One region of the Streptomyces sp. NPDC001156 genome, then DNA from elsewhere that is predicted to be linked to it. Evidence: predicted binding sites of a transcription regulator. Region 1 holds the regulator's gene; each other region holds the start of a gene.

Region 1 (10,104 bases):
TGGCCACTCCACGGGTCACCGCCCGTTGAACGCGTCCTTCAGCCGCGAGAACAGTCCCTGCTGCCCCGGCTGGAAGTGGCCCTGCGGGCGCTCCTCGCCGCGCAGCTGCGCCAACTCCCTGAGGAGCCGCTCCTGTTCTGGGTCCAGCTTCGACGGGGTCTGTACCTCGACGTGCACGACCAGGTCGCCCCGGCCACCGCCGCGCAGGTGTGTGACACCACGGCTGTGCAGCGGGATCGACTGCCCGGACTGGGTGCCGGGACGGATGTCGACTTCCTCCAGGCCGTCCAGCGTCTCCAGCGGGACCTTGGTGCCGAGGGCGGCCGCCGTCATCGGGATGGTGACCGTGCAGTGCAGGTCGTCACCGCGACGCTGGAAGACCGAATGCGGCAGTTCGTGGATCTCGACGTACAGGTCGCCGGCGGGACCGCCACCGGGGCCGACCTCGCCCTCGCCCGCGAGCTGGATCCGCGTGCCGTTGTCGACACCCGCGGGGATCTTGACCGTGAGTGTCCGGCGCGAGCGCACCCGCCCGTCGCCCGCGCACTCCGGGCACGGGTTCGGAACGATGGTGCCGAAGCCCTGGCACTGGGGACACGGCCGGGAGGTCATGACCTGGCCCAGGAAGGACCGCGTGACCTGGGAGACCTCACCGCGGCCGCGGCACATGTCACAGGTCTGCGCGGATGTGCCGGGCGCCGCGCCCTCACCGTTGCAGGTATTGCAGACGACGGCCGTGTCGACCTGGATGTCCTTCGTCGTGCCGAAGGCAGCCTCGTCGAGCTCGATGTCGAGCCGGATCATGGCGTCCTGCCCCCGGCGGGTACGCGAGCGCGGTCCGCGCTGCGACGCCGTGCCGAAGAACGCGTCCATGATGTCGGAGAAGTTTCCGAAGCCGCCCGCACCGAAGCCGCCCGCACCGGCCGCGCCCGACTGGGACAGGGGGTCGCCGCCGAGGTCGTAGACCTGCTTCTTCTGCGGGTCCGAGAGGACCTCGTAGGCGGCGTTGATCTCCTTGAACCGCTCCTGCGTCTTGGGATCGGGATTGACGTCCGGGTGCAGCTCGCGGGCGAGCCGACGGAACGCCTTCTTGATCTCATCCTGCGACGCGTCGCGGCGCACGCCGAGTACGGCGTAGTAGTCCGTGGCCACTTACGACTCCGCCAGGATCTGTCCGACGTACCGTGCCACCGCTCGTACCGCTCCCATCGTTCCCGGGTAATCCATGCGGGTCGGTCCGACCACGCCGAGTTTCGCTACTGCTTCGCCGCCCGAACCGTAGCCCACCGAGACGATGGACGTGGAGTTGAGTCCCTCGTGGGCGTTCTCGTGCCCGATACGCACGCGCATGGCCGGATCCTTCGCCTCTCCCAGCAACTTGAGCAGCACGACCTGTTCCTCGAGTGCCTCGAGGACGGGACGGATGGTGAGAGGGAAGTCATGCGCGAAGCGGGTGAGATTGGCGGTGCCGCCGATGATCAGCCGCTCCTCGGTCTCCTCCACGAGCGTCTCCAGAAGGGTGGCGAGCACCGTCGAGACCGTGCCGCGGTCCTCCGGTTCGTCGAAGGCCTCCGGCAGGTCCTGGACCAGCTGCGGAACGTCCGCGAAGCGGCGGCCCACGACCCTGCTGTTGAGACGCGCGCGCAGATCGGCGAGAGACGTTTCTCCGAACGGCGCCGGGCAGTCGATCATGCGCTGCTCGACCCGGCCGGTGTCCGTGATCAGCACGAGCATCAGCCGCGCGGGTGCCATCGACAGCAGCTCCACATGGCGCACCGTCGAGCGCGTCAGGGACGGGTACTGCACGACGGCGACCTGCCGGGTGAGCTGTGCGAGCAGCCGCACGGTGCGCGTCACCACGTCGTCGAGGTCGACCGCGCCCTCCAGGAAGTTCTGGATCGCGCGCCGCTCGGGCGGGCTCATCGGCTTGACGGCCGCGAGCTTGTCCACGAAGAGGCGGTAGCCCTTGTCCGTGGGGATGCGTCCGGCGCTGGTGTACGGCTGGGCGATGTACCCCTCCTCCTCCAGCGCGGCCATGTCGTTGCGGACGGTGGCCGGGGAGACACCGAGCTGGTGCCGCTCGGTGAGCGCCTTGGAACCCACCGGCTCCTCGGTACCGACGTAGTCCTGGACGATGGCGCGCAGCACTTCGAGCCTGCGTTCACTGAGCATCGCGCACACCTCCAGTGAGTCGTCTGAGTCGTCCCCTTGACGCTCCCCTGGCACTCTGCGTGTACGAGTGCCAGCATCCCGGAGCAAGTGTACGGCGGTCGGGTACGCACCCGGCAAGGCCGGGCGGCGCCGTCGTACCGACGTGTACCGACCTGTCCTGGGCTGTCCTGCCGGATCGGGCGCCTGCCGATAGCGTCGGCGCATGACGGTGCTGTGGGAAGGGTCCGGGTGGGAGGCGCTCGGTCCGGGAGCGGGGCGCACGCGGCTTCCGGGCTGGGACTGCACGGCGGGACTGGTGGTCGGCGAGCACGGGGCGCTGATGGTCGACGCGGGCTCCAGCCCAGGCGAGGGCGCGCGGTTGCGTACCGAGGCGCTGCGGCTGCTCTCGACCCTCGGCGGGGACCGGCGTGTGACCCATCTCGCGCTCACCCACCCCCACTTCGACCATGTCTTCGGTGCGGCGGCCTTCGCGGACGCCGAGGCGTTCGGCGCGGCGGGCATCGACACGGTGTTCGTCCACGAGCGGAGCGAACTGGTCGCGGACGCGGTGCGCAACGGCCTGGACGCGGAGGTGGCGGCCGAGGCGGCCGACCTCCTGGTGCCTCCGCGCCATCAGGTCTCGGGCGAGTGGACCCTGGACCTGGGCGGGCTGCGGGTGCTGCTGGCGAACGTGGGACCCGCCCACACGGCCCACGACCTCGTGGTCCTCGTCCCCGGGGAGCGGGAGATCGTCTTCTGCGGCGACCTCGTGGAGGAGTCGGGCGACCCCCAGGCGGGCCCGGACGCGGTGCCCTCCCACTGGCCTGCGGCCCTGGACCGGCTGTTGAAGCTGGGCGGGGAGGACGCGGTGTATGTGCCCGGGCACGGCGCGGTGGTGGACGCGGGGTTCGTGCGGGCGCAGCGCGACGAGTTGGCGGCGCGTTTCGGCGTGTCGTAGAACCTGGCCTCCGGCTTCTCCTATCGTCATCCGAATGCGCCAGTACTCGCCGGACCTGACTCCGCCGTGGAAGAAGCCCAAGCCCGTCCCGGAGGTCCCGGCGGATCCCGGTCTGGTGGTCGAGGAGCCGCGCACCGGCTTCTGCGGCGCGGTGATCCGCTGCGAGGCGGGCACGGTGACCCTGGAGGACCGCTTCGGCAAGCACCGGGTGTTCCCGCTCGAACCCGGGGGCTTCCTGCTGGAGGGCCGGGTGGTGACGCTGGTGCGCCCGTCGAAGGTTCCGGCGCGTCCCACGCATACGGCCTCGGGCTCGGTGGCCGTCCCCGGGGCCCGCGCGCGGGTGGCCCGCGCCGGCCGTATCTATGTGGAGGGCCGCCACGACGCGGAACTGGTCGAGAAGGTGTGGGGCGACGACCTGCGCATCGAGGGCGTGGTGGTCGAGTACCTGGAGGGCGTCGACGACTTGCCGTCCATCGTGTCGTCCTTCGCGCCCGGCCCCGACGCCCGCCTCGGCGTGCTGGTGGACCATCTGGTCCCCGGCACCAAGGAGTGGCGCATCGCCGAGTCGGTGACGAGCGAGCACGCACTGGTGGTGGGCCACCCCTACATCGACATCTGGCAGGCGGTGAAGCCCGCGGCCCTGGGCATCCCGGAGTGGCCGCGCATCCCGCACGGGCAGGACTGGAAGAAGGGCGTGTGCCGGGCTCTGGGCTGGCCGGAGAACACGGGCGAGGCGTGGCAGCGGATCCTGTCGCGGGTGCGGTCCTACAAGGACCTGGAGCCGGAGCTGCTGGGCCGCGTGGAGGAGCTGATCGACTTCGCCACGGCGCAACCGTGAGCGGCGGCAGGGTGCCGAACCGGCTGGTGCCGAGGTCGATCCCCACGATCGGCAGCGGCACCGGATCGAACCGCTGCTCCGCAGTGGTTCCCCCGGCTGGGTGATCAGTCCACCAGGTCCCGTACCACCGCGTCCGCCAGCAGCCGTCCGCGCAGTGTCAGCACCGCTCGTCCCTCCCCGTACGGCTTCTCCTCCAGGAGCCCGTCCGCCAGGGCACGGCGCGACGCCGCCAGCCCCTCCTCCCGCAGCAGGGACAGCGGCACTCCCTCCCGCAGCCGCAGCTCCAGCAGGATGCGCTCCACCCGGCGGTCCTCCTCCGACAGGACCTCCCGTCCGGCGCCCGGCGACCGCCCCGCCGCCAGTGCCGCCGCGTACGCCCCCGGATGCTTCACGTTCCACCAGCGCACGCCGCCCACATGGCTGTGCGCGCCGGGGCCCGCGCCCCACCAGTCGGCGCCGCGCCAGTACAGCTCGTTGTGGAGGCAGCGACCCGCCTCGGACGTGGCCCAGTTCGAGACCTCGTACCAGTCGTAGCCCGCGGCCCCCAGCGCCTCGTCCGCGATCAGATAGCGGTCCGCGTGGACGTCGTCGTCCGTCATCGGAATCTCGCCCCGGCGGATGCGGCGCGCGAGCTGGGTGCCCTCCTCGACGATCAGCGCGTACGCCGATATGTGGTCGGGACCCGCGCCCAGCGCCGCGTCCAGCGATGCCCGCCAGTCGTCGTCCGACTCCCCCGGCGTGCCGTAGATCAGGTCCAGGTTCACATGCTCGAAGCCCGCCGCCCGCGCCTCGGCCACGCAGGCCTCGGGCCGGCCCGGGGTGTGCGTGCGGTCCAGGATCTTCAGGATGTGCGGGCGCGCGCTCTGCATGCCGAAGGAGATCCGGTTGAAGCCGCCCTCCCGGAGCGTGGCCAGATAGCGCTCGTCGACCGACTCCGGGTTCGCCTCCGTCGTCACCTCCGCGTCGTCCGCGAGCCCGAACTCGTCGCGGATCGACCCCAGCATCCGTACGAGATCCTCCGCGGCCAGCAGCGTCGGCGTGCCGCCCCCGACGAAGACCGTGCGGACCTCGCGCGGGTCGTCGCCCAGCACCTTGCGGGACAGGCGGATCTCGTCGATCAGCGTCTCGGCGTAGTTGTCGCGGGACGCCAGCACTCCGCCCGTGCCGCGCAGCTCCGTCGCGGTGTAGGTGTTGAAGTCGCAGTAGCCGCAGCGCGTGGCGCAGTACGGCACGTGGAGGTAGAACCCGAGGGGGCGCTCGACGGCTCCGGCCAGGGCGCGCGCGGGCAGCGCCCCGTCGTCGGGGACGGGCTCGCCGTCGGGGAGTGCGGAAGGCATGTCCCCCATTGTCCCGTACCGCCGAGACAACCCGGCTGTGCTGATGAGGCGCTCATTGCGCCTGCAACACCAGCAGCGCCAGGTCGTCCTCCGGCGGCTGCTCGCCGAACTCGTGCACCAGCCTCCTGATCCGCTCCGCGATCAGCTCCGCGCTCAGCCCGGCGCAGCCCGCGAGCGCGGCAGCCAGCCCGTCCTCGTCGTCGAACTGGTGGGGGCCGCTGCGCCGCTCGGTCACCCCGTCCGTGACGCAGAGCAGGCTGTCGCCGGGATGCAGCTCGAAGGTCTCGCAGGTGTACGCCACGTCCTCGACGACCCCGAGCAGCGTCTGCGACCGCGCCATGGCCCGTACGCCGCCGCTCGGGCCCAGCAGCAGCGGCAGCGGGTGCCCGGCGGCGGCCAGCGTGCAGCGCACTCCGCCCTCGAAGGGGACCAGCTCGCCGTACAGGAGCGAGAGGAAGCGGGCGTGCGGGCCGTCGTCGATGACCGGCACCGGCGCGCCCGCGGCCACCAGGGCCCGCGCCGCCGCGTCGGAGGCCTCCGTCGCATCGTCCAGCAGAAGCTGGTTGAGGCGGTCCAGCACGTCGGGGACCGCGTAGCCCTCGCGGGCCAGCAGCCGCAGCCAGGGCCGGGCCAGCCCGATCACGACGGCCGCCTCGGGACCCTTGCCCTGGACGTCGCCGAGGGCGAAGCACCAGCGTCCGGCGCCGGCCGGGAAGATGTCGTAGAAGTCGCCGCTCGGTCCGCCGCCCTTGTCGCAGGGCTCGTACACGAGCGCGCTGCGCACCCGGGGGATCTCGGCGACCGCGCCCGGCAGCAGCCCGCGCTGCAGCACCCGGCTGATGGTGGCCTGGCGTGCGTACTGCCGGGCCGCGCCGATGGCCAGCGCCACCCGGCGGCTCAGGTCCTCCACGAGCCCGGTGATCTCGTCGGGGAAACGCAGCAGCCTGGCCCGCCCGATGACGAGCGTGCCCAGCGGCCGGCCGCCCGCGATCAGCCGGTACGCGAGCGCCGCCCCGGTCGCACCCCGCGGGCCGAGCGCCGCGCCCGGCCAGGGCACGGGCACCGCCCTGGAGCGCACCGCCTCGGGCAGCCGGGGCGGATCCTTCTCCAGGGCGCGGCGCAGTTCCTCGATGCGGTTCTCGCTGCCGTGCCAGACGCGCGCGAGCCGGGGCCCGGCGGCGATCGCTGCCTCGGGCCGGTGCCAGCCGGTCGCCTCGTCCTCCAGCCAGACCGCGCACCAGTCGGCGAGCCGCGGCACCAGGAGCTGTCCGGCGAGCGCGGCGACCAGGTCCTCGTCGAGCTGTCCGGCGAGCAGGTCGGAGGCCTCGGCGAGGAAGGAGAGCGCGCCGCGGCCCCGCCAGTCCCGGTCGTACACGGCGCGGGCCGGCTCGGTGAAGGCGGGGAGCTCGGGTCCGAGTATCTCGGCCGCGTTCAGCCCGCGTTCCAGGGCGCCGTCACCGGCGTAGGCCTCGAGCTCGTCCTCGGCCTCGAGGACGTGGTCGAGGGGCAGCAGTGCCCAGACCGTCTTGCTGCCGGTGCGGTAGGTGATCCCCCAGGCCGTGGAGAGCGTGGACACGAGCCGCAGCCCGCGGCCGTACTCCGGTAGGCCGTAGGGGCGTTCGGCGCCGTCGTCCCGTACCGCGCGGGAGGGGTGGTGGTCGGAGACCTCGACGACGAGGCCGGTCGGCTCGTCGTCCGTGTTCTCGAGACGGCAGGCCACGTCGACGTCCGTGCCCGCGTGTACGACGGCGTTGGTGACGAGCTCGCTGACGACCACCAGCGCGTCGTCGGTCAGCCGTTTCGTGAAGGTGTCGGGCTCGGCGGCCCGTGCCCAGGCGGACAGGGCGGCGTGTACCAGCCGGCGGGCCGAGCCGGCCGCGAGCGGTCCCCCTGGCAGCGTCGCACGCACCACCGTGTGCAGCCCCGCGCCTTCTTGCACAGGCGCATCAGGGGCACGGGAGACGGTCTCCCGTTGCGTGGGAATGCCCCGCATGGACGGCTCCCCGAGCGGTTCGGACGATTACGCGTCTGACAATGCGGACAGAGTGACAGATCGGGCACGCCCATAAGCGTCGAGTTACCGAAGTGGGTCGCTATGAGTGAGAACCGTGCTACAGATGTGTTCGAAGACGGACAGATTCGAGCATCGGAACGGCGCCCTTTGCTCATGACGGGGACAGCCACCCCGGACGGCGGCTCCAGATGCAGCCGAGGAGGGGCCGGGCCGGGTGGCCGCGCCGAGGCGCTGGACCACTGCCGGGGCGGCGGCCCCAGGACCCGGCGGAGTCCCGCAACCACGTCCGAAAGCTGCGGCGGCCGGTGGCCGGGAGCGCGGGGAACGCGAAGCGGTGCCGTCGGCCACGGCCGATGGCACCGCCCGAGGCAGCCCTACGCTTCGCGCGCCCCTGCGTACATCTCGTCGATCAGGTGCTTGTACTCCCGCTCCACGACCGGCCGCTTCAGCTTCAGGCTCGGCGTGATCTCCCCGTGCTCGACGTCGAGGTCCCGCGGCAGCAGCCGGAACTTCTTGACGGTCTGCCAGCGCTGGAGGCCGTCGTTGAGCTGCTTCACATAGCCGTTGACCATCTCGACCGTGGCGGGCGCGGCGACGACCTCGGCGTACGACCTGCCACCCAGGCCGTTCTCCTTCGCCCACTCCAGGAGGGCCACCTCGTCCAGGGCGATCAGCGCGGTGCAGAAGTTCCGGTCGGCGCCGTGCACCAGGATGTTGGAGACGTACGGGCACACCGCCTTGAACTGGCCCTCGACCTCGGCCGGCGCGATGTACTTGCCTCCGGACGTCTTGATGAGGTCCTTCTTGCGGTCCGTGATGCGCAGGTAGCCGTCGGGGGAGAGTTCACCGATGTCGCCGGTGTGGAACCAGCCGTCCGCCTCGAGGACCTCGTCGGTCTTCTCGGGCAGCCCGTGGTAGCCCTCCATGATGCCCGGGCCGCGCAGCAGGATCTCGCCGTCGTCCGCGATGCGCACCTCGGTGCCGGGCAGCGGCTTGCCGACCGTGCCCGTGCGGTACGCCTCGCCCGGGTTCACGAAGGAGGCCGCGGAGGACTCGGTGAGGCCGTAGCCCTCAAGGATGTGGATACCGGCGCCGGCGAAGAAGTACCCGATCTCGGGTGCGAGGGCCGCGGAACCGGAGACGCAGGCGCGCAGCCGGCCGCCGAAGGCCTCTCGGATCTTGGCGTAGACGAGCGCGTCGGCCACCTTGTGCTTGGCGCCCAGGCTGAAGGGCACGGCGTGGGTACCGGTCCGGCGGAAGTTGTCCTGGGAGACCTTGGCGTACTCGCGTGCGACCTCGGCTGCCCACTGGAAGATGCGGTACTTGGCCGCGCCGCCGGCCCGTGCCTTGGCCGCGACCCCGTTGTAGACCTTCTCGAAGATGCGCGGCACGGCCGCCATGTACGTCGGCTGAACGACCGGCAGATTCTCGATGATCTTGTCGACCCGGCCGTCGACGGCGGTGACGTGCCCCACCTCGATCTGACCGGAGGTGAGCACCTTGCCGAAGACGTGCGCGAGCGGCAGCCACAGGTACTGCACGTCGTCGCTGCCGACCAGCCCGGTCGCCGCGATCGCCTTCGCCATGTACGCCCAGTTGTCGTGCGGCAGGCGCACACCCTTGGGGCGGCCGGTGGTACCGGAGGTGTAGATGAGGGTGGCGAGCTGGTCCTTGGTGATCGCGCCGACCCGCTCCTTGATCAGCTCGGGGTGCTTCTCCAGATAGGCGGCGCCCCGGGTCTCCAGCTCGGCGAGGGTGAGCACCCAGTCGCCGGTCTCGACGCCCTTGGGGTCGATCACCACGACATGGGTCAGCTCGGGCAGCTCGGCGCGCCTCTCCCGGGCCTTGGCCAGCTGCTCCGCGTTCTCCGCGATGAGCACCTTGCTCTCGGAGTCGGAGAGGATGAAGGCCGACTCCTCGGCGTTGGTCTGCGGGTAGACGGTCGACGTGGCCGCGCCGGCGCACAGGATGCCCAGGTCGGCGAGGATCCATTCGACCCGCGTCGAGGAGGCGAGCGCCACCCGCTGCTCCGGCTGCACACCCAGCTCGATCAGTCCGGCCGCGATGGAGTAGACCCGCTCCGCGGCCTCGGCCCAGCTCAGCGACTTCCATTCGTCCGGGCCCTCACCTGAGGCCGGGGGTACGGGGTAGCGGTAGGCCTCTGCCTCGGGCGTTGCCGCCACGCGCTCCAGAAAGAGGGCCGCCACGGACGGCGGACGGTTCTCGATCAAAGTCTGTGTGTCGCTCACGACATCCTCCGGGGCCCGCGACGGTGCGGCTGACTCAGTGCAGCTGACTCGATGACTCAATACTGATGGCTCGATGCGACTGGCTCATGGCGACCGGCGTCACTCCGGCGCACTTGTTTAACTCGCGAGTAACTACCGAGCAGAGATCAGGGTAGAGCCCGACCGGCCGGTTCGTAAGGGGCGGTGGCGTGTCACTTCCTACAGAGAGCGACCGGGTACGCGCACAGGGCCCGTCGCACTTTCGTACGACGGGCCCCTGTTCGGCCGGTTTTCCGGGTATCCCTCGGTTACTTCTTGCCCTTGGCCGACCCCGCACTGTCATCGCTGCTCAGGACGGCGATGAAGGCCTCCTGGGGAACCTCCACGGAACCCACCATCTTCATCCGCTTCTTTCCCTCCTTCTGCTTCTCCAGCAGCTTCCGCTTACGGGAGATGTCACCGCCGTAGCACTTGGCGAGGACGTCCTTGCGGATGGCGCGGATGGTCTCGCGGGCGATCACCCGGGAGCCGACGGCGGCCTGGACCGGCACCTCGAAGTTCTGCCGCGGGATCATCTC
Region 2 (10,104 bases), on a different contig from region 1:
CTGCTTGCCGAGGCCCTCGGCCAGCACCTTGGAGGCGTGGACCAGCGCGGAGCCACCACCGGAGACGATGCCCTCCTCGACCGCGGCGCGGGTCGCGGAGATGGCGTCCTCCAGACGGTGCTTCTTCTCCTTCAGCTCCACCTCGGTGGCGGCGCCGACCTTGATCACGCACACGCCGCCGGCCAGCTTGGCGAGGCGCTCCTGGAGCTTCTCGCGGTCCCAGTCGGAGTCCGTGGTCTCGATCTCGGCCTTGATCTGGCCGATGCGGCCCGCGACGTCCTCGGACTTGCCGCCGCCGTCGACGATGGTCGTGTCGTCCTTGGTGACCGTCACGCGGCGGGCGGAGCCCAGCACGTCCAGGCCGACCTGGTCGATCTTGAGGCCGACCTCCTCGGCGATGACGGTCGCGCCGGTGAGGACCGCCATGTCCTGCAGCATCGCCTTGCGGCGGTCGCCGAAGCCGGGGGCCTTGACGGCGACGGCGTTGAAGGTGCCGCGGATCTTGTTCACGACGAGGGTGGACAGGGCCTCGCCCTCGACGTCCTCGGCGATGATCAGCAGCGGCTTGGAGGAGCCGGCCTGGATGATCTTCTCCAGCAGCGGCAGGAGGTCCGCGATGGCGGCGATCTTGCCCTGGTGGATGAGGATGTACGGGTCGTCGAGGACGGCCTCCATGCGCTCCTGGTCCGTCACGAAGTACGGCGACAGGTAGCCCTTGTCGAAGGCCATGCCCTCGGTGAAGTCCAGCTCCAGACCGAAGGTGTTGGACTCCTCGACGGTGATGACACCGTCCTTGCCGACCTTGTCCATCGCCTCGGCGATGAGCTCGCCGACCTGCTGGTCCTGAGCGGACAGCGCGGCGACGGCGGCGATGTCGGACTTCTCCTCGATCGGGCGCGCGGTGGCGAGGAGGTCCTCGGAGACCGCGGCCACGGCGGCGTCGATGCCCTTCTTCAGGGCGGCCGGGGAGGCACCCGCGGCGACGTTCTTCAGGCCCTCGCGCACCAGCGCCTGGGCGAGCACGGTGGCGGTGGTTGTACCGTCACCCGCGATGTCGTTGGTCTTGGTCGCCACCTCCTTCACCAGCTGGGCACCGAGGTTCTCGTACGGGTCGTCGACCTCGACCTCACGGGCGATGGTGACACCGTCGTTGGTGATGGTGGGCGCGCCGAACTTCTTGTCGATGACGACGTTGCGACCCTTGGGGCCGATCGTCACCTTGACCGTGTCGGCAAGCTTGTTGACGCCGCGCTCGAGGGCGCGACGGGCGTCCTCGTCGAACTTCAGGATCTTCGCCATGGAGCGTTTCAGTCCTCTCGAATGCGATCATCGGCCGCCTCCGCAGGACGGCCGCCATCGCGGTGAAGAACGAACCGCGCCCCCGGCGCCCGGCTGATCATCGGTCGCGGGGGCCAGGGGCGCAGCTCGAAACAGTCTTCTTCGGTGAATTACTTCTCGATGATCGCGAGCACGTCGCGAGCCGAGAGGACGAGGTACTCCTCGCCGCTGTACTTCACCTCGGTGCCGCCGTACTTGCTGTACAGCACGATGTCGCCGGTCTTGACGTCGAGCGGAAGGCGCTCGCCGTTCTCGAAGCGGCCCGGGCCCACGGCCAGGACGACGCCCTCCTGGGGCTTCTCCTTGGCGGTGTCCGGAATGACCAGGCCAGAGGCCGTGGTCTGCTCGGCGTCCAGCGGCTGGACCACGATGCGGTCCTCAAGCGGCTTGATGGCAACCTTGGAGCTGGTGGTCGTCACGATCCGACCTCCCCCTTCGGAGATCTCACGGGGTCAACTGTCTGAGGTGGCGACCAGGTCGATCCGTCGTCGCGGGTGCCGGACCTGCCCGTCGCTTTGTTGGCACTCTCCAGTGGCGAGTGCCAGGGCCGAGACTATGACCGCGATTAGCACTCGGTCAAGCGGAGTGCCAGTCGCCCGCGTCGCGGCGTGGTCGGCCGGGGTCGCCGGGCCTGTGTCCGGCGTCCCGGGGCGGTGCCTTACGGACGGCGACGGCGCCGGCTGACCCTCTTCATCGGCCTGAACCGCCTTGTCCTCGAACGCCGGGCAGGCCCGCGGAATGCCCGGCTCCGTACCGTCCGGGTCTCCGGGGCACGCGCGCTCGGCGCGGCGCGCGAGCGGACTACACGTAGTCCTCGAGGCTGGCCACCGTGAGCCCCCTCGCCTGGATGCGCCGCAGGAGGTGGCTCGTCTCTACGGTCACGGAGGCGAGGGGACGGCTCGGCTCGTGGGGGCGGACGATGTCGCCCGCGCAGACCAACCTGCCCCTGCCGTGCCGCTCCGATGCCGGGCGCCAGAGGACCAGGGCCGTGATGCCGCAGTCCGCGGCCGCGCGGAGCGTGGTGCGGTCGTAGGCGCCGTAGGGCGGGTGGAGCAGGCGGGGGCGCAGGCCGAGGCGGGCCTCCAGCCGGTCTCGCTGGCCGCAGATCTCGGTGTGCTGTTCGTCGTAGGTGCGGCCGCGCAGCGGGGTGTGGTCCATGGTCTGGTTCTGGATGGCCGCACCGGCCTCCCGGAGCCGTGCGACGTGCGCGAGTCCCGGTTCCACGGCGCGGTCCGTGAGGAACACAGTGACCGGCAGCCGCAGTTCACGGACCATGTCGGCGAACCGGGGATCGTCTTGGACGCCCTCGTCGTACGTCAGGAAGACGACCCTGTCATCAGTGGGGACATGGTCGAGGACCTCCGGCAGCCCCGCTCCGGGCCGGCCCGCACTGCCGGCCCGGGGACGAGCCGGCCGGGGTGCCGGGGCGAGCGGGGCGGTGAGACCCCAGTGGCGGAACGTACGGTCGATCCGCCTGTGCGGCCGGTGCACCTTCTGCGCCGCTTTCCTGCCCAGCCGTTCGATGGGGTCCACGGACTGGGCGCAGCCGGACAGGAGCGCGACGGCGAGCGCCCCGGCGATCAGGGGCCGCACCTTCCTCGCCGAAAGCGGGGACTCGATCAGCGGCAACTTCACTGGTCCACAGAGGTGCTTTACGCGCTTTTTGTACTTTTGTCGTACGGACCGCATGGTGTCGGATCCTTCCAGCCGCGGACGGCCGCGGCGGGCCGACACCGCGGCCGGACACACACCGTCCATCGACTGGCCGACAATGATCCCGTGAACGACCTCTCCTTCGCCTCCCTTCTCACCCCCGAGGGCCGCGCCCTCCTGGACGAGGTCCGCGGCACCGACCCCGCGCAGGAACTGGCCGTCGCGACCCGGCTGCGCCGTACGCACCCCGCCGAGCTCGTCTCGGCGGCCCTCGCACAGGCGCGGCTGCGCGAACGGGCGGCGGCGAAGTTCGCCGCCGAGGACGCGCAACGGATGTTCTTCACCCCGAACGGCGTGGAGCAGTCCACCAGGGCCGCGGTGGCGGCCCACCGCGCCGAGCGGCTGCGGGCCCTTGGCGTGGCCTCCGTCGCCGATCTGTGCTGCGGCATCGGCGGCGATGCGATCGCGTTCGCCCGGGCCGGGATCCGGGTCCTGGCCGTGGACCGCGATCCGTCGACGGCGGCGGTGGCACGGGCGAACGCGGACGCGCTGGGGTTGTCCGCGCTGATCGAGGTGCGCGAGGCGGACGTCACGGAGGTGGACGTGTCCCCGTACGACTCCGTCTTCGTGGATCCGGCGCGGCGCGGCGGGCGCGGCAGGATCTTCGACCCGGAGGCGTACTCACCCCCGCTGTCCTGGGCCGTGGCGACGGCCCAGAAGGCGCCGCACGCCGCGCTGAAGGTCGCCCCGGGCATTCCGCACGAGGCGGTGCCCGCCGGTGCCGAGGCCGAGTGGATCTCGGACGGCGGGGACGTGAAGGAGGCGGTGCTCTGGTTCGGCACACAGCCGGGCCACGTACGGGCCACCCTGCTGCCGGGTCCGCGCGTGCTGCACGGCCGCGGGCTGCCCGATCCGCCAGTGCGCACGCCCGGCCGCTACCTCTACGAACCCGACGGCGCGGCGATCCGTGCGCACCTGGTGGCGGAGGTGGCGAAGGAGCTGGACGGCGGGCTGATCGACGAGACGATCGCGTATGTGACGGCGGACGAGCACCGCCACTCGCCGTACGCCACCGCGTATGAGATCACCGACCGGCTCCCCTTCAACGTGAAGAGACTGAAGGCGCTGCTGCGGGAGCGGGAGGTCGGGGTCCTGACCGTGAAGAAGCGCGGTTCCGCGGTCGAGCCGGAGGAACTCCGCCGGAAGGTCCTGCCCAAACCGCACGGGCCCCACGCGCTGACCGTGTTCCTGACCCGGGTGGCGGGCGCGCCGACGATGCTCCTGGGGCACCGGGTCTAGCCGGAGTTCCCTGCCCGGCGGCATGCCTCCGCCCGTGCCCGCAGCAGCTCCCGTTCCCGTTCGTTGCGGGCGAGGCCGGCGGCGCGCTCGAACTCCGCCCCGGCCTCGGCCGTGCGCCCCAGGCGGGCCAGCAGATCGCCGCGGACGCTCGGCAGCAAGTGGTAGTCGCGCAGGGCCGGTTCTGCGGTGAGACGGTCGACGATCTCCAGCGCCGGGCCGGGGCCCTCGGCCATCGAGACGGCGACGGCCCGGTTCAGCTCGACGACCGGCGAGGGCGTCCGCGCGGCCAGCAGGCCGTACAGGATGGCGATGCGCGCCCAGTCCGTCTCCTCGTAGGCGTAGGCGTGCGCGTGGCAGGCGGCGATCGCGGCCTGGAGAACGTAGGGGCCCGGGGCGCCGGTGGCGACCGTGTCGGCGCGGCCCAGGGCGGCGATGCCGCGGGCGATGAGCAGGCGGTTCCAGCGGGCCCGATTCTGGTCCTCGAGCAGCACGGGCCCGCCGTCCGGTCCGGTGCGGGCGGCCGCGCGGGAGGCCTGGAACTCCAGCAGCGAGGCCAGGCCGTGCACTTCGGGCTCCTTGGGCATCAACTCGGCCAGCACCCGGGCCAGTCGCAGCGCGTCCTCGCACAGGGCGGGGCGCAGCAGGTCGTCGCCGGCGGTGGCCGCGTACCCCTCGTTGAAGATCAGGTAGATGACCTCGAGGACGGACCCGAGCCGCGCCTCCCGCTCGGGCCCGTACGGCACCTCGAAGGCCACGCCCTTTGCGGCCAGCGTCCGCTTCGCCCGGACGATGCGCTGGGCGACGGTGGCCTCCGGCACGAGGAACGCCCGGCCGATCTCGGCCGTCGTCAGGCCGCCGAGCAGACGCAGGGTGAGCGCGATCCGGGACTCTGCGGACAGCACGGGGTGGCAGGCGGTGAAGACGAGCCGCAGCAGATCGTCGTCGATGTCCTCGGGGTCGGCGGGCTCGTCGATGTGGTACGGCGCCGTCTCCAGTTCCCGCCCGACCTCGGCGAGCTTGCGCGCATACCGCTCGCGACGGCGGACGAGGTCGATCGCGCGGTGCTTGGCGGTGGCCATCAGCCAGGCGCCGGGATTGTCGGGCACCCCCTCCCGCGGCCACTGCTCCAGCGCGGCGACCAGCGCGTCCTGCGCGAGTTCCTCGGCGATGCCGACGTCCCGGACGATCCTGGCGACGCCGGCGATCACACGGGGCGACTCGATCCGGAATACGGTCTCGATGGCACCGGCGGGGCCGTCGGGGGGCGGGGCGGCGGTGGGCTGCTGTTCCACAACCCACCATGCAACACCCCCGGCGGCCGGGCGCCAAGGCGGTGTCACCCCTCGGCGATCTCCCGCACCTCGCAGGTCACCGTCCAGTACTCCTCGTGGACCTTCAGGAACCGGGTCGTCCACTCGATGGCCTCGGCCCTGTCCTTGCACTGCATGATCGCGTAACCGCCCACGACCTCCTTGGACTCGGTGAACGGGCCGTCCGTGACGGAGATCTTCCCGCCCTCCCAGCGCACCCGGGTGCCCTGCGCGGTCGGCGTCAGGCCGGCGGTGTCGAGCATCACCCCGGCCTTGGTGACCTCCTCGATGAGCTCGCCCATCCGCTGCATCAGCTCGGGGCTCGGGCCCTCGGCGGGCGCGGTGGTCTCGTCGATGCGCACAAGCGACAGATAGCGCGGCATTGGTGTCTCCTCAGGTGTGACAGCCGGGCTCCTCCCGGCCTCTCACCCAGTGCGTCGAACGAGGGCGACGCGGATCGACACGACACGGGGACTTTTTTCGAAGAATTTTTTTCCCGGAGCTGTTCGCCCAGGTCAGAGGCGCGTCTGCGGTCGGCGCCTCACCGCAGCGACGCCCACAGCCCGCTCGCCGCGGGCTCCTTCGCGACCACTCGGTTGGGGTTCGAGGGGGCCGTCACCACCGGCATCATCACCGTCTTCACGTTCTTCGCCGCCAGGCCCTTCAGGCTCTCGCCGAGGCGTATCAGCTCCGGCAGCGAGTCGAGGCCGGTGTCGGTGGTCAGGCTGCCCGTGACGGCGTCGGCGACCTGGTAGAGCTTGCCGGGGTCGGTCAGCAGGTCTCTCGAGGCGATCTGTTCCAGCAACGCCTTCACCAGCTGCTGCTGGAGCCCTATGCGGCCCAGGTCGCTGCCGTCGCCTATGCCGTGGCGTGTACGGGCCATGGCCAGGGCCTGTTCGCCGTCCAGGTGGTGGGTGCCCGCCTTCAGATGCAGATGGCTCTTGTCGTCGTCGATGTCCTGGCCGGTGGTGACCGTGACCCCGCCGAGCGCGTCGACCAGCTTCGCGAAACCCGAGAAGTCGATCTCCAGGTAGTGGTCCATCCGGATGTCCGTGATCGATTCCGCCGTCTTGACCGCGCAGACCGGGCCGCCCGCCGAGTAGGCGCTGTTGAACATGGCGTTGTACGTCACCGCCGTCGCACCGCCCGAGCCGAGCGGGCAGGAAGGCCGGGTGACCAGGGTGTCGCGCGGAATGCTCACCACCGTCGCCGCGGTACGGCCCGCGTCGATGTGCACGACCATCGCCGTGTCCGAGCGGGCACCGGAGCTGTGGCCGCCGCCGAGTGCCGCGTTGGCCTCGCCGCTGCGCGAGTCCGATCCGAGGACGAGGATGTTCAGGGCGCCGCCGGGCAGGGGCGAGGCGGACGCGGAGGCCGAGGCGGCCGGGGGCGCCGCCGCGCGCACCGGACGGCCGGTGCCCAGCGCGCCGTCGATGTCGACGCTTCGGATGTTGTCGTTCAGGTGCCAATACGCCCAGCCCGCACCCGCACCCGCCACCGCGAGCACGAGGCCGCAGGCCAGTACGGCGCCGACGGCCTTGACCAGACGCGGCCGCCGGCCGCTGTGTCCCTCGGTGTCCCCGTTGCCGTCCCCGCGCTCGTCTTCTGAAGTCACGCGGAGGAACGTAAATCCGAATTATGGTGAGCAGGGATTCCTGGGCACCATTCTTCAGAAAATCTCACCTTTCTCACCGGGGTCTCAGCCCGGGATCAGGCCGTGGCCACCGATTCGAAGCGCCAGCGGTGCACCGGCCGGGTGACGAACTCCTCGCCTGGTTCGGGGAGTTCGGGAAGGTCGGCGGTGTCGTCCGCGTCCCACCAGGTGATGACGAGGACGCGGTCCTGGGGCGCCCGGAACGTCTCACGGCGCAGTGGCGACGGCGTCAACTCCTGGGCCAGCGCCCAGGACAGCAGTTCCTCGCCGCGTCCGGCGGCCGCCCGGGCCTCCCACATCAGTGCGACCGTCATGAGTACAGGTTCTCCCGGCTCACCTCGTGCACGTGGTCGTGGGAGTGCGAAGTGCCCGGCACATGCGGGTCCGTGACCGGCAGCGAAGAGTCCGCCGACAGGTCCCAGTCGGACGCGGACCGTCCCCTCGCGACCATCTCCGCGCCGAGCGCCGCGACCATGGCGCCGTTGTCCGTGCACAGCTTGGGACGGGGCACCCGCAGCCGGATCCCGGCCGCCTCGCAGCGCTCCTGGGCCAGCACGCGCAGCCTCGAGTTGGCCGCTACACCGCCGCCGATCATCAGATGGTCGACGCCCTCGTCCTTGCAGGCCCGCACCGCCTTCCGGGTCAGCACGTCCACCACGGCCTCCTGGAAGGACGCCGCCACATCGCGCACCGGCACCTCCTCCCCCGCCGCGCGCTTCGCCTCGATCCAGCGGGCCACGGCGGTCTTCAGGCCGGAGAAGGAGAAGTCGTACGCGGGGTCACGGGGACCGGTCAGACCGCGCGGGAAGGCGATCGCCCCCGGGTCGCCCTCCTTCGCGTACCGGTCGATGACGGGACCGCCCGGGAAACCGAGGTCCAGTACGCGCGCGATCTTGTCGAAGGCCTCGCCGGCCGCGTCGTCGATCGTCGCGCCCATCGGCCGGACGTCGGAGGTGATGTCCGTGGACAGCAGCAGCGAGGAGTGCCCGCCGCTCACCAGCAGAGCCATCGTCGGCTCCGGCAGCGCGCCGTGCTCCAGCTGGTCCACACAGATGTGGGAGGCGAGGTGGTTGACCCCGTAGAGCGGCTTGCCCAGCGCGTACGCGTACGCCTTCGCCGCCGAGACGCCGACCAGCAGCGCGCCCGCGAGCCCGGGCCCGGCGGTGACCGCGATGCCGTCCAGGTCCCTCGCGCTCACCCCTGCGTCCTTCAGCGCGCGGTCGATCGTGGGCACCATCGCCTCGAGGTGCGCGCGGGAGGCGACCTCCGGCACCACGCCGCCGAAGCGCGCGTGCTCGTCGACACTGGACGCGACGGCGTCGGCGAGGAGGGTGTTGCCGCGGACGATGCCGACACCGGTCTCGTCGCAGGAGGTCTCGATCCCCAGAACCAGGGGTTCGTCAGCCATTGTTCTCGGTTCCTTGTACGGAGGAGGTGCCCGCGGCGGAGCCGCCGTCGGGCGCTGTGGTCAGCCGCATCACCAGGGCGTCCACGTTCCCCGGCTGGTAGTAGCCGCGCCTGAAGCCGATGGGCTCGAAGCCGAAGCGTTCGTAGAGCTTCTGGGCGCGCACGTTGTCGACCCGGCACTCGAGCATGACTTCGGCGCATTCGAACGCGGTCGCCGCCCGCAGCAGTTCGGTCAGCAGCTGTCCGCCGAGCCCCGTGCCCCAGAGGTCCCGGGAGACGGCGATGGTCTGGATGTCACCGAGGTCGCCCTGGGCGGCCAGCCCCGCATACCCGACGATCCGCTCGCCCTCGACGGCCACGACATACCGCCGCGTCGCCTCCGAGCCCCGGGAATGCGCCAGCTCGGACCAGAACATGCCCCGGGACCAGGCGTCCTCGGGGAACAGGTCCTTCTCCAGCTCGAGTACGGCATCGATGTCCCACCAGCGCATCTCGCGCAGCGTGGGCGTCACGGGTGCGGCCGTCACTTGGGGGTGACCACCTTGTAGTTCTTGGGCACCTGCGCGTCGGGGCGGCGCAGATACAGCGGACGGGGGGCGGGCAGTTCCTCGCCGGCCGCGAGCTTCTCGGCCGCCAGGGACGCCAGCGCGGCCGCCGAGACGTGCTCGGGCTCCCGCGCCTGCGCAAAGGTGTCCGGGTAGAGCAGCGCGCCGGCCCCAACGGCGGGCAGGCCCGAGACCGTTTCCGCGATGTCGGCGGGGCGGTCCACGGCGGGCTCGGTCACGCGGGTGCGCGAGTCGTCGTACCGCGCCCAGTAGACCTCCTTGCGGCGCGCGTCCGTAGCGACCACGAACGGCACATGGAGATCGGAGGCGTACGCGAGCCCGTCGAGCGTGCACACGCCGTGCACGGGGACGCCGAGCGCGAGTCCGAACGTGTCGGCGGTCATCAGGCCGACCCGCAGTCCGGTGTAGGGGCCGGGGCCCACGCCGACGACGATGCCGGTGACGGCGTCGAGCCGGGTACCCGCCTCGGCGAGGACCCGGTCGACGGCGGGCAGCAGGAGTTCCCCGTGCCGGCGCGCGTCCACCTGGCTCGACGAGGCGACGACGGACGTGCCGTCGTGCAGGGCGACCGTGACGGCGGGGGTGGCGGTATCCAGAGCGAGCAAGAGCACGCAAACAGCGTACGGCGCCCACGCCCGACACACGGCCGACCCGATGCGGCCCGGGCCTGCTGCTACCGTCACAGCGAAGACGTACGACGTGACCGGTGGACCGATCGGAAGGTCGTACGGACGGATACGGGTGACGAGTCCTTCCGCGTGCGGGGACGAGAGGTGGGCACAGGTGGCTAGGAGCAGCTCGGGATTCGTGGCCGGGCTCACCGTGGCGGCGATCGCCGTGGTCGGTTTCCTGGCCTACCAGGCGTCGGCGAACGTGC
Region 3 (10,104 bases), on a different contig from region 1:
CAAGGGGCTACAGGAACTGATCAAGCTGGGGCTCGTGGAGGACACGCCCTACAAGATCTTCGGGGCGCAGGCCGAGGGCTGCTCCCCGGTGTCGGTCGCCTTCAAGGCGGGCCAGGACGTCGTACGGCCGCAGAAGCCGAAGACGATCGCCAAGTCGCTGGCGATCGGCAACCCGGCCGACGGCCCGTACGTCCTCGACATCGCGCGCCGCACGGGCGGTGCGGTGGAGGATGTGACGGACGATCAGATCGTCGATGCCATCAAGCTGCTCGCCCGTACGGAGGGCATCTTCGCCGAGACGGCCGGTGGCGTGACCGTCGGTGTCACGCGCAAGCTCATCGAGAGCGGTGTCCTCGATCCGGCGAAGACGACGGTCGTCCTCAACACCGGCGACGGTCTCAAGACGCTGGACGCGGTGGCCGGCACCGGGCTCACCGCCACGATCCGCCCGAACCTGGACTCCTTCCGTGCGGCCGGGCTCGTCTGAGCACCCGTCCCGCCGGCCGTACCCCACCGGAGGTCACACCCCATGAGCGTCACTGTCCGCATCCCGACCATCCTGCGCCCCTACACCGGCGGCCAGGCCGAGGTTCCCGCCGAGGGCGGGAACCTGGCGGAGGTCATCGCCGACCTGGAGAAGAACCACACCGGCATCGCCGCCCGCGTCCTGGACGATCAGGGCAAGCTGCGCCGCTTCGTCAACGTGTACGTCAACGACGACGACGTCCGCTTCGAGCAGGGTCTCGAAACCGTGACGCCCGACGGCGCCGGCGTCTCCATCATCCCGGCGGTGGCGGGCGGCTGACGGTCACTCGGCCCGCCCGATCATTACCCTCGGTAACTCAGGTCACCGAGAGTTCATCGAATTGCCCTCTCCGTGAGACAAGCGGAGGGGGCAATTCTGCATGGTTGAGCACGGTACAGTTGGGGAACCCGCTCCCGGTTTCCTCGCCGGGTGCTCTGAGTTCCTGCCGTAGGCCGATAAGAAGTAGCCAAAGTAGGCAGGGTTTTTGAGCCATTCGCTCCTTTTGCAGGGCCCGACTTGCCCTGAATTCGGATGAATTCTCCGTACATTCCCGACCGGTCTTGCCCGGAATTCTCGTCCGATTGACCTGTTGCAGACGGCAGTTGGACAGATACATTCAGCCGCGGTCGACGCGTTCCGGCGCACGCCCCCAACCGTTGGGGGGTGAGGTCTGACCCGGGTCCGCGAAGTGTGGATCTGTGCAAGGGCCAGTAATAGGGGAGTTAGGCATGGCTCAGGGCACCGTCAAGTGGTTCAACGCGGAGAAGGGGTACGGCTTCATCGCGGTCGACGGTGGTGCGGATGTTTTCGTCCACTACAGCGCGATTCAGATGGACGGCTACCGCACCCTGGAAGAGGGCCAGCGGGTCGAGTTCGAGATCTCGCAGGGTCAGAAGGGGCCGCAGGCGGACATGGTCCGACTGGCCGGCTGAAGAACGCGCCGACGACTGAACTGTTCGACGTGTCGAGGGGCTCGTATCCCGGTTCGGGGTACGAGCCCCTCGGTTTGCCCCGGGCGGGGGCCGCGCGGGCGCGCCCTGGTCAGCCCGCGTTCACCTGAATACCCCCTCGCGCCCACCCGCCACCCCTCAACGAGCCCGCTCCGCGGGCGCACCTCGCGCCCGCCCGCCACCCCTTAACGAGCCCGCTCCGCGGGCGCACCTTGCACTCGGAGGGGGCGAGTGCTAATCATTGGCGTTAGCACTCTGAAGGTGAGAGTGACAAAAGAAGGACCGGGTCGGTGAGGCCACGGACCGGGTGGGGCAAGGAACCTCCGGCCGGGGCCGTCCGTCGCGGGCGCGGGCGCGGTCCGAAGTAATCACCCCCAGTCCTGGAGGGACCACTTCACATGGCCAAGATCATCGCGTTCGACGAGGAGGCGCGGCGTGGCCTCGAGCGCGGCATGAACCAGCTCGCGGACGCCGTCAAGGTGACCCTCGGCCCGAAGGGCCGCAACGTCGTCCTCGAGAAGAAGTGGGGCGCCCCCACGATCACCAACGACGGTGTCTCCATCGCCAAGGAGATCGAGCTCGAGGACCCGTACGAGAAGATCGGCGCCGAGCTGGTCAAGGAAGTCGCCAAGAAGACGGACGACGTCGCCGGTGACGGTACGACCACCGCTACCGTGCTCGCCCAGGCGCTGGTCCGCGAGGGCCTGCGCAACGTGGCCGCCGGTGCCAACCCGATGGCCCTGAAGCGCGGTATCGAGAAGGCCGTCGAGGCCGTCTCCGCCGCCCTGCTCGAGCAGGCGAAGGACGTCGAGACCAAGGAGCAGATCGCCTCCACGGCCTCCATCTCCGCCGCCGACACCCAGATCGGCGAGCTGATCGCCGAGGCCATGGACAAGGTCGGCAAGGAAGGCGTCATCACCGTCGAGGAGTCGCAGACCTTCGGTCTCGAGCTGGAGCTCACCGAGGGCATGCGCTTCGACAAGGGCTACATCTCGGCGTACTTCGCCACCGACATGGAGCGTATGGAGGCCGTCCTCGACGACCCGTACATCCTGATCGCCAACCAGAAGATCTCGTCGGTCAAGGACCTGCTCCCGCTGCTGGAGAAGGTCATGCAGTCGGGCAAGCCGCTGCTGATCATCGCCGAGGACGTCGAGGGCGAGGCCCTGTCGACCCTGGTCGTCAACAAGATCCGTGGCACCTTCAAGTCCGTCGCCGTCAAGGCCCCGGGCTTCGGTGACCGCCGCAAGGCCATGCTCGGCGACATCGCCATCCTCACGGGCGGCGAGGTCATCTCCGAGGAGGTCGGCCTCAAGCTGGAGAACGCGACCCTGGACCTCCTGGGCCGCGCCCGCAAGATCGTCGTCACCAAGGACGAGACCACCATCGTCGACGGCGCCGGCTCCTCGGAGCAGGTCAACGGCCGGGTGAACCAGATCCGCGCCGAGATCGAGAACAGCGACTCCGACTACGACCGTGAGAAGCTGCAGGAGCGCCTGGCGAAGCTGGCCGGCGGCGTGGCCGTCATCAAGGCCGGTGCCGCCACCGAGGTGGAGCTCAAGGAGCGCAAGCACCGCATCGAGGACGCCGTCCGCAACGCGAAGGCCGCCGTCGAGGAGGGCATCGTCGCCGGTGGTGGCGTTGCCCTGCTGCAGGCATCCCAGGTCTTCGAGAAGCTGGAGCTCGAGGGCGACGAGGCCACCGGTGCCGCCGCGGTCAAGCTGGCGCTCGAGGCCCCGCTGAAGCAGATCGCCGTCAACGCCGGCCTCGAGGGCGGCGTCGTGGTGGAGAAGGTGCGCAACCTGACCCCGGGCCACGGCCTGAACGCCGCGACCGGCGAGTACGTCGACCTGGTCAAGGAAGGCATCATCGACCCGGCGAAGGTGACCCGTTCCGCGCTGCAGAACGCCGCCTCCATCGCCGCGCTGTTCCTCACCACCGAGGCCGTCATCGCCGACAAGCCGGAGAAGGCCGCCGCGCCCGCCGGTGGCGGCATGCCGGGCGGTGACATGGACTTCTGATCAACCCCGGTTGATCGACCGTCCTTCAGACCGAGGGCGGCACCCCCTTCAGACAGGGGGTGCCGCCCTCGGGCGTGCCCGGGATCACACGCGGGGCCGCCTGCGTGCCGGAATGCCATACCGACCGGACGGGTTGTCTTCTACGCAAGGTTATCGATGCATGTGCACATACCAGCTGGTTCCCCCAGCCTGATCCCTGCCGAGGAGCTCCCCCACGTGACTGCCCCCGCCTCCGCCTCCCGCGCGGCCCAGATCCTGTCCCGTCCCGTCACGCTGAATGGCCTGACCGTCCCGAACCGGATCGTCATGGCGCCCATGACCCGACAGTTCTCGCCGGGTGGCGTCCCCGGCGAGAACGTGGTCTCGTACTACGAGCGCCGCGCGGCCGCCGGCGTCGGCCTGATCGTCACCGAGGGCACCTATGTGGGCCACGACTCAGCCGGTCAGAGCGACCGCGTCCCGCGGTTCCACGGCGAGGGGCAGCTGGCCGGCTGGGCCAAGGTGGCCGAAGCGGTGCACGCGGCCGGCGGGACGATCGTGCCGCAGCTGTGGCACATCGGCATGGTGCGCAGGCAGGGTCAGCCGCCGTTCGCGGACGCGCCCGCCGTCGGCCCCTCCGGACTGCGCCTCGACGGCACCGAGGGCGCCGGCGAGGCGATGACCCGGCAGGACCTGGACGATGTCATCGGCGCGTTCGCCGAGGGTGCCGCTGCCGCGGAGCGGATCGGCTTCGACGGCGTCGAGCTGCACGGCGCCCACGGCTATCTGCTCGACCAGTTCCTGTGGTCGGGCACCAACCGGCGCACCGACACGTACGGTGGCGACCCGGTGGCCCGCACGAAGTTCGCCGCGGAGATCGTGGCCGCCGTGCGGGAGGCGGTCTCGCCGCACTTCCCGGTCCTCTTCCGCTACTCGCAGTGGAAGCAGGAGGCCTACGACGCCCGGCTCGCCGAGACCCCGGACGAGCTGGAGGCGATCCTGACCCCGCTGGCCGCGGCCGGTGTCGACGTCTTCCACGCCTCCACCCGCCGGTACTGGCTCCCGGAGTTCGAGGGTTCCGACCTCAACCTCGCGGGCTGGACCAAGAAGCTGACCGGCAAGCAGGTGATCACCGTCGGCTCGGTGGGCCTGGACGGCGACTTCCTCAAGGGCTTCCAGGGCGAGGGCGCCCCGCTCAAGGGGATCGACGACCTCCTGGACCGCCTCGAGCGCGACGAGTTCGACATGGTGGCCGTCGGTCGCGCGCTGCTCCAGGACCCGCAGTGGGCGCGGAAGGTCCTCGAGGGCCGCTTCGACGAGCTGAAGCCCTACGACGCCGCAGCCCTGAAGACCCTGCACTGAGCGACCCGTGCCACCCCGCGCCCGAGCGGCGCGGGGTGGCCGGGCGTCCGGACGAGGAACGCCGAGGCCCGCCTTTTAGCTTGCTTAAGTCAATCAATCGGATTAAGGTTGCCTGAGTCAAGCACGCCTGCACTCCGACGGAGGCGCCCTTCCATGTCCGACGCACCCACCCGGCCCGCCGGAGCATCCGCAGCACCCGGATCGAACCTCCTGGTCGTGGTGCTCGCCTTCGGCGGCATCGTGGTCTCGCTGATGCAGACCCTGGTGATCCCCATCGTCCCGGAGCTGCCCAAGCTCCTGAACGCCTCGTCGTCGGACACGGCCTGGGCCGTCACCGCGACCCTGCTCGCCGCCGCCGTCGCCACCCCGGTGATGGGCCGGCTGGGCGACATGTACGGCAAGCGCCGCATGCTGCTGGTCGGGCTGGCCATGCTGGTGCTGGGCTCGGTCACCGTGGCGCTGAGCGACGGCCTGACGCCGGTGATCGTGGGACGCGCCCTCCAAGGGCTGGCGTCCGGCGTCATCCCGCTCGGCATCAGCATCATGCGCGACGAACTGCCCGCCGAGCGGCTGGGATCGGCGACCGCGATGATGAGCGCCTCTCTCGGGGTCGGCGGCGCCCTCGGTCTGCCGACCGCCGCGGTGATCGCCGAGAACTTCGACTGGCACATGCTGTTCTGGACCTCGGCCGTGCTCGGTGCGGTCGCGGCCGTGCTCGTCCTGGTATTCGTACCGGAGTCGGCGGTGCGCAGCGGTGGCCGCTTCGACGTGCTGGGCGCCCTCGGCATGGCGGCCGGTCTGGTCTGCCTTCTGCTGGCGGTCTCCAAGGGCGCCGACTGGGGCTGGAGCGGCGGCACCACGCTCGGCCTGTTCGCCGCGGCCGTCGTGATCCTGGTGGTGTGGGGCGTCTTCGAACTGCGCATCGAGCAGCCGCTGGTGGACCTGCGCACCACGGCCCGCCGTCAGGTGCTGGTCACCAACCTGGCCTCGGTGGCGCTCGGCTTCGGCATGTTCGCCATGTCCCTCGTCATCCCCCAGCTTCTGCAGCTGCCCGCGGCCACCGGCTACGGCCTCGGCAAGTCCCTGCTGACGGCCGGCCTGGTCATGGCACCCTCCGGCCTGGTGATGATGGCCACGGCCCCGGTCTCCGCCGCCGTCTCACGCGCCAAGGGACCCAAGGTCACCCTGATGATCGGCTCGCTGATCGTGGCCGCCGGCTACGGAATCAACATCCTGCTGATGGACCAGGTCTGGCACTTCGTGCTGGTCTCCTGTGTCATCGGCGCCGGTGTCGGCTTCACCTACGGTGCGATGCCCGCCCTGATCATGGGCGCCGTGCCCGCGTCCGAGACCGGGGCGGCCAACAGCCTCAACACCCTGATGCGGTCCATCGGTACGTCCACCGCGAGCGCCGTGGCCGGCGTCATCCTCGCCCACATGACCACCACGCTTGGGCCCGTCACCCTGCCCGCGGAGAGCGGCTTCAAGACCGTCCTGGCCATCGGCGCCGGTGCCGCACTGATCGCCTTCGCCGTGGCGTCCTTCATCCCGCGCCGCGGCCCGGCCGACGAGCGGTCCTCGTCCGCCACGGGAGCAGGCGCGCAGGAACCGGCAGGTGAGGTCTCCGGCGCCACGTCGTGACGCTGCTTCGGCAGGAATGCGCAGGCCGGCGGCGCATGAGGTACCGGGTACCTCTGCGGCGCCGAGCCGCGCGGGGCCCTCGCCGCTCTCCGGCTGGAGAAGGCTGCGGACCGGGGTCAGCTCCCCGCCTTCTCCAGCGCCAGGCGCAGCCGTCCTCCGCTCTCCGCGAGCAGCCGGGCCGCCGACGGTCCGTCCACATCGCCCAGGATGGTCAGGATCGCGTTCTTGACCTCGCCGTCGGTGGCGGCGAGGGCGCGTTCGATCTCCTCGTCCGACGCGCCCGTGGCCAGGGCCACGATGCGGCGGGAGCGGGCCCGCAGCTTGTCGTTGGAGGCACGGACGTCGACCATCAGGTTCCCGTACGTCTTGCCCAGCCGGATCATCGTGATCGTCGAGAGCATGTTGAGGACCAGCTTCTGCGCGGTGCCCGCCTTCAGACGCGTCGAGCCGGTCAGCAGTTCGGGTCCGACGATGATCTCGATGCCGTGGTCGACGGCGGCCGCGAGGGGGCTGTCCGCGTTGCAGGACAGGCCGACCGTGAGTGCGCCGCGCGCCCGGGCGTGTTCCACCGCCGCGACGGCGTACGGTGTACGGCCCGAGGCGGAGACGCCGACCACCGTGTCACGGTCCGTCAGCCCCAGCGCGTCGAGATCTTCGGCCGCGAGTTCCCGGGAGTCCTCCGCGCCTTCGACCGAGGTCACCATCGCGCCGGGGCCGCCCGCGATCAGGCCCACCACCTGCGAGGGGTCCGTGTTGAAGGTCGGCGGGCACTCGGAGGCGTCCAGGATGCCGAGCCGTCCCGCGGTGCCCGCGCCCGCGTAGACGAGGCGGCCACCGCGGGCCATCCGCTCGGCGATGTCGTCGATCGCGGCGGCGATCTGCGGGAGCAGGGCGGCCACTGCGGCCGGCACGGTCGCGTCCTCGCCGTTCATGATCTTCGCGATCTCCAGCGTCGGCAGCTGGTCGATCTCGGCCAGTTCGGGCCGGAACGCCTCGGTGGTCAGCGTCTCCAGCTCGGCTCGGAGATCGCGGGGGCGGGACGAGGAGGTCATGACGGACGGCTCTTTCCGGTGCGTGTGGTGTCGCGCCCTCGCTGGCGCGCCGGGAACTGCGTGACCGGCCGTGGGACCCGCGGCCGTACTGCCTCGTTCGGTCCTGGCCTCCCGCGGAGCGTCACCGCTTCGTTCCGCCGCGTGGGCGGTGACGGTGCGCCAGGGCCTCGTACGAGGCGGACAGGGCGGGCGCCGCGGTCTCGTACGTCCGTTGCGCCACGCCGACGAACAGGCAGTCCACGACGAGGAGTTGGCTGGTGCGCGAGGACATCGCGGCCGGCCTGAGCTCGCTCTCGCGCGCCGTGGACGTGGTGAGGATGTGGTCGGCGTACTGCGTCACGGGCCCGTCCGGGCGGCCGGTGATCGCCACGGTCGTCGCGCCGTGCTCGAAGGCCACGCGCAGCGGCTCGATCACGTCGCCGGTGGAGCCGGAGTGGGTGATCGCGATCGCCACGTCCTTCGCGCGCAGCTGCACGGCGTTGGTGACCGCGAGATGGGGGTCGTTGGGCGCATGCGCTATGAGCCCTATGCGCAGCAGTTTCTGGACGAGGTCCTGGGCGACGAGCCCGGACGCCCCGATGCCGTACACGTCGATGCGGCGAGCGGTGGCGAGCGCCGCGACCGCGGCTCCGAGCTGCACGGTGTCGATTCCGGCCGCCGTGTCCGCGAGGGTCTGCTGCTCGTCGTAGGCGAGCTTGGCGACGACGTCCCCGATGGAGTCGTCGACGGCGATGTCGGCGGTGACGGCCGGGGCGCGGCCCGACTGCTGATGGGCGGCGAGTCCGGCGAGGGCGAGCCGCAGGTCGCGGTAGCCGGGATAGCCGAGGAGTCGGGCCGTGCGGACGACGGTTGCCTCGCTGGTCCCGGTCAGTTCGGCGAGCCCGGTCACCGTGAGGGCCGCGCAGCCGGCCGGGTCACCGGCGACCGCCTCGGCGACGCGCTGCATGGACCGCGTCATCGAGGGTGCGAGGGTCCGCACCTTTGCGGAGAGCGCGGCGGGGGCGGGCGGCGCCTCCGGGCCCACGGACCCCGGGAAAATTCCCTTCACATCCTGGGACACGAAGTGAAAGATATTTTCCGTTCGGACGTCGGGTCAAGAGTGCGCACAATAGGTGCATGGACCCCATCAGCCCCCTGGAGCAGGCCTTGCACGCTGCTCGCGCCCTCGTGCTGGCCGATCTGGTCGCGGGAGAGGTCGCCGAGGCGGACGTCGTCTCGATCGTCGAGGACTCCGTCGCACAGCGTCGATGGTGGGTCGAACAGTGGCCGGACGGTGCGGAGTACGTGGCGGGACTGGTCGCGCAGGACGTCCAGGACGCACTGCTGGAGCGGTACGGGCGCTGGCCGCTGTGCCCCGTCTGCGGCACCGGCGACCCGCACGCTCTCGACGTCGAGCCGGAACTCGGCCCCGATCCGCACTGGGTGTGCTCCCAGGCGGGCGTGAAGGTCGCGGCGGTCGGCTCTCTCGCGCAGGCGACGGGCGGGATGCCGTCCTCGTGACGATCTATGTCGACCCTCCCACCTGGCCGGGCCACGGCCGTATGTGGTCGCACCTGATCAGCGACGTCTCGTTCGAGGAACTGCACGCGTTCGCCGAGGAGCTGGACCTACCGCGCCGCGCCTTCGAACGCGACCACTACGACCTCCCGTCCGACCGGTACGCGGACGCGGTGCGGGCCGGGGCGGTGGAGGTCAGGAGCCGCGACGTGGTGCGGCTGCTGCACGCGTCCGGGCTGCGCAGGCGCAAGGGCCGCGTTCCCGGGCTCAGCCGTCCAGTGCGTACGCGTAGGTCTGCTCGTCCTCACTCACACGGGTGAACCCGGCCCGTGTGACCACACCCTGCGAGGGGATGTTCGCCCGGTCGACGGTCGCGAGGAGGGTCCGCACGCCGCGCCCGGCCAGTGCCCAGGCCGCGAGGGCGCGCAGCGCCTCGGTGGCGTAGCCGTTCCCCCGGGCGCCCTCGACCAGGTCGTAGCCGACCTCCACTCGGCCCTCCTCGTCCGGGTGACCGTGGAAGCCCATGCTCCCGACGGCCCGTCCGTCCTCGGTCCGCACGAGCACGAACACCCCCCACTCCGGCCGGTGCACCCCCGCCGCGTACGCCTTGAGGAGCATGCCGGCCGCGTCGCGTGTGCCCTCGAAGGGGCCGCCGTCGAGCCACTTGAAGCCGCCCGTCCCGCCCAGACGCAGATCGGTGGCGGCCGCCGGAGTGACGCCCTGAAGAGTGATTCGTGCGGTGGGGATCACCGGGTTGTTGCTCCAGCGCCACTCGGTCACCGGGACGCGTCCCGGCAGGTCGCCGCGACCTGTGGCCCACAGGAGGGTGCGCCAGTGGTCGGGGTCGGGTCTCACGTGCGGGAAGAGCCGGGTCAGCACGTCCTCGCAGAGCTCGGCGGGCGGTTCGTACGCGAGTCCGAGGCCCTGCGCCATGTCGTGCGTGTGCAGCAGGACCTCGGCGACGCCCATCGCGGCGAACCCCTCCCGGTCCGCACTGCGGAAGGGGTAGGGGTGGAAGGCCCGCACCTGGCGGGGCGTGGTGGAGACGACGGCGGCGAGCAGCACTCCCGCGGTCT

Evidence for each region. Region 1 encodes HrcA, which represses chaperone genes, less so after heat shock. Its sites were predicted from a motif close to TTNGCACTCNGNNNNNCNGAGTGCNAA; they were not measured.
Region 2: the regulator HrcA is predicted to act here: its motif matches at 1,904-1,930, upstream of groES (co-chaperone GroES).
Region 3: the regulator HrcA is predicted to act here: its motif matches at 1,724-1,750, upstream of groL (chaperonin GroEL).

The regions. Positions count from the first base shown of each region.
Region 1 is NZ_JBSFJX010000003.1:8,648-18,751, reverse strand. Features, by position in the region: gene dnaJ (molecular chaperone DnaJ) at 16-1,152, opposite strand; gene hrcA (heat-inducible transcriptional repressor HrcA) at 1,153-2,172, opposite strand; gene ACWDA7_RS02340 (MBL fold metallo-hydrolase) at 2,375-3,109, shown strand; gene ACWDA7_RS02335 (DUF3097 domain-containing protein) at 3,144-3,947, shown strand; gene hemW (radical SAM family heme chaperone HemW) at 4,052-5,284, opposite strand; gene ACWDA7_RS02325 (SpoIIE family protein phosphatase) at 5,337-7,277, opposite strand; gene ACWDA7_RS02320 (AMP-dependent synthetase/ligase) at 7,673-9,547, opposite strand; gene lepA (translation elongation factor 4) at 9,835-10,104, opposite strand, start outside.
Region 2 is NZ_JBSFJX010000077.1:29,454-39,557, reverse strand. Features, by position in the region: gene groL (chaperonin GroEL) at 1-1,299, opposite strand, end outside; gene groES (co-chaperone GroES) at 1,449-1,757, opposite strand; gene ACWDA7_RS29405 (polysaccharide deacetylase family protein) at 2,140-2,973, opposite strand; gene ACWDA7_RS29400 (THUMP-like domain-containing protein) at 3,118-4,290, shown strand; gene ACWDA7_RS29395 (RNA polymerase sigma factor) at 4,287-5,582, opposite strand; gene ACWDA7_RS29390 (YciI family protein) at 5,627-5,983, opposite strand; gene ACWDA7_RS29385 (LCP family protein) at 6,142-7,215, opposite strand; gene ACWDA7_RS29380 (hypothetical protein) at 7,311-7,568, opposite strand; gene tsaD (tRNA (adenosine(37)-N6)-threonylcarbamoyltransferase complex transferase subunit TsaD) at 7,565-8,662, opposite strand; gene rimI (ribosomal protein S18-alanine N-acetyltransferase) at 8,655-9,152, opposite strand; gene tsaB (tRNA (adenosine(37)-N6)-threonylcarbamoyltransferase complex dimerization subunit type 1 TsaB) at 9,185-9,838, opposite strand; gene ACWDA7_RS29360 (hypothetical protein) at 10,011-10,104, shown strand, end outside.
Region 3 is NZ_JBSFJX010000007.1:109,040-119,143, reverse strand. Features, by position in the region: gene thrC (threonine synthase) at 1-487, shown strand, start outside; gene ACWDA7_RS06270 (MoaD/ThiS family protein) at 530-805, shown strand; gene ACWDA7_RS06265 (cold-shock protein) at 1,255-1,458, shown strand; gene groL (chaperonin GroEL) at 1,875-3,497, shown strand; gene ACWDA7_RS06255 (NADH:flavin oxidoreductase) at 3,714-4,838, shown strand; gene ACWDA7_RS06250 (MFS transporter) at 4,992-6,479, shown strand; gene murQ (N-acetylmuramic acid 6-phosphate etherase) at 6,596-7,531, opposite strand; gene ACWDA7_RS06240 (MurR/RpiR family transcriptional regulator) at 7,653-8,591, opposite strand; gene ACWDA7_RS06235 (hypothetical protein) at 8,648-9,031, shown strand; gene ACWDA7_RS06230 (DUF4031 domain-containing protein) at 9,028-9,348, shown strand; gene ACWDA7_RS06225 (GNAT family N-acetyltransferase) at 9,296-10,104, opposite strand, start outside.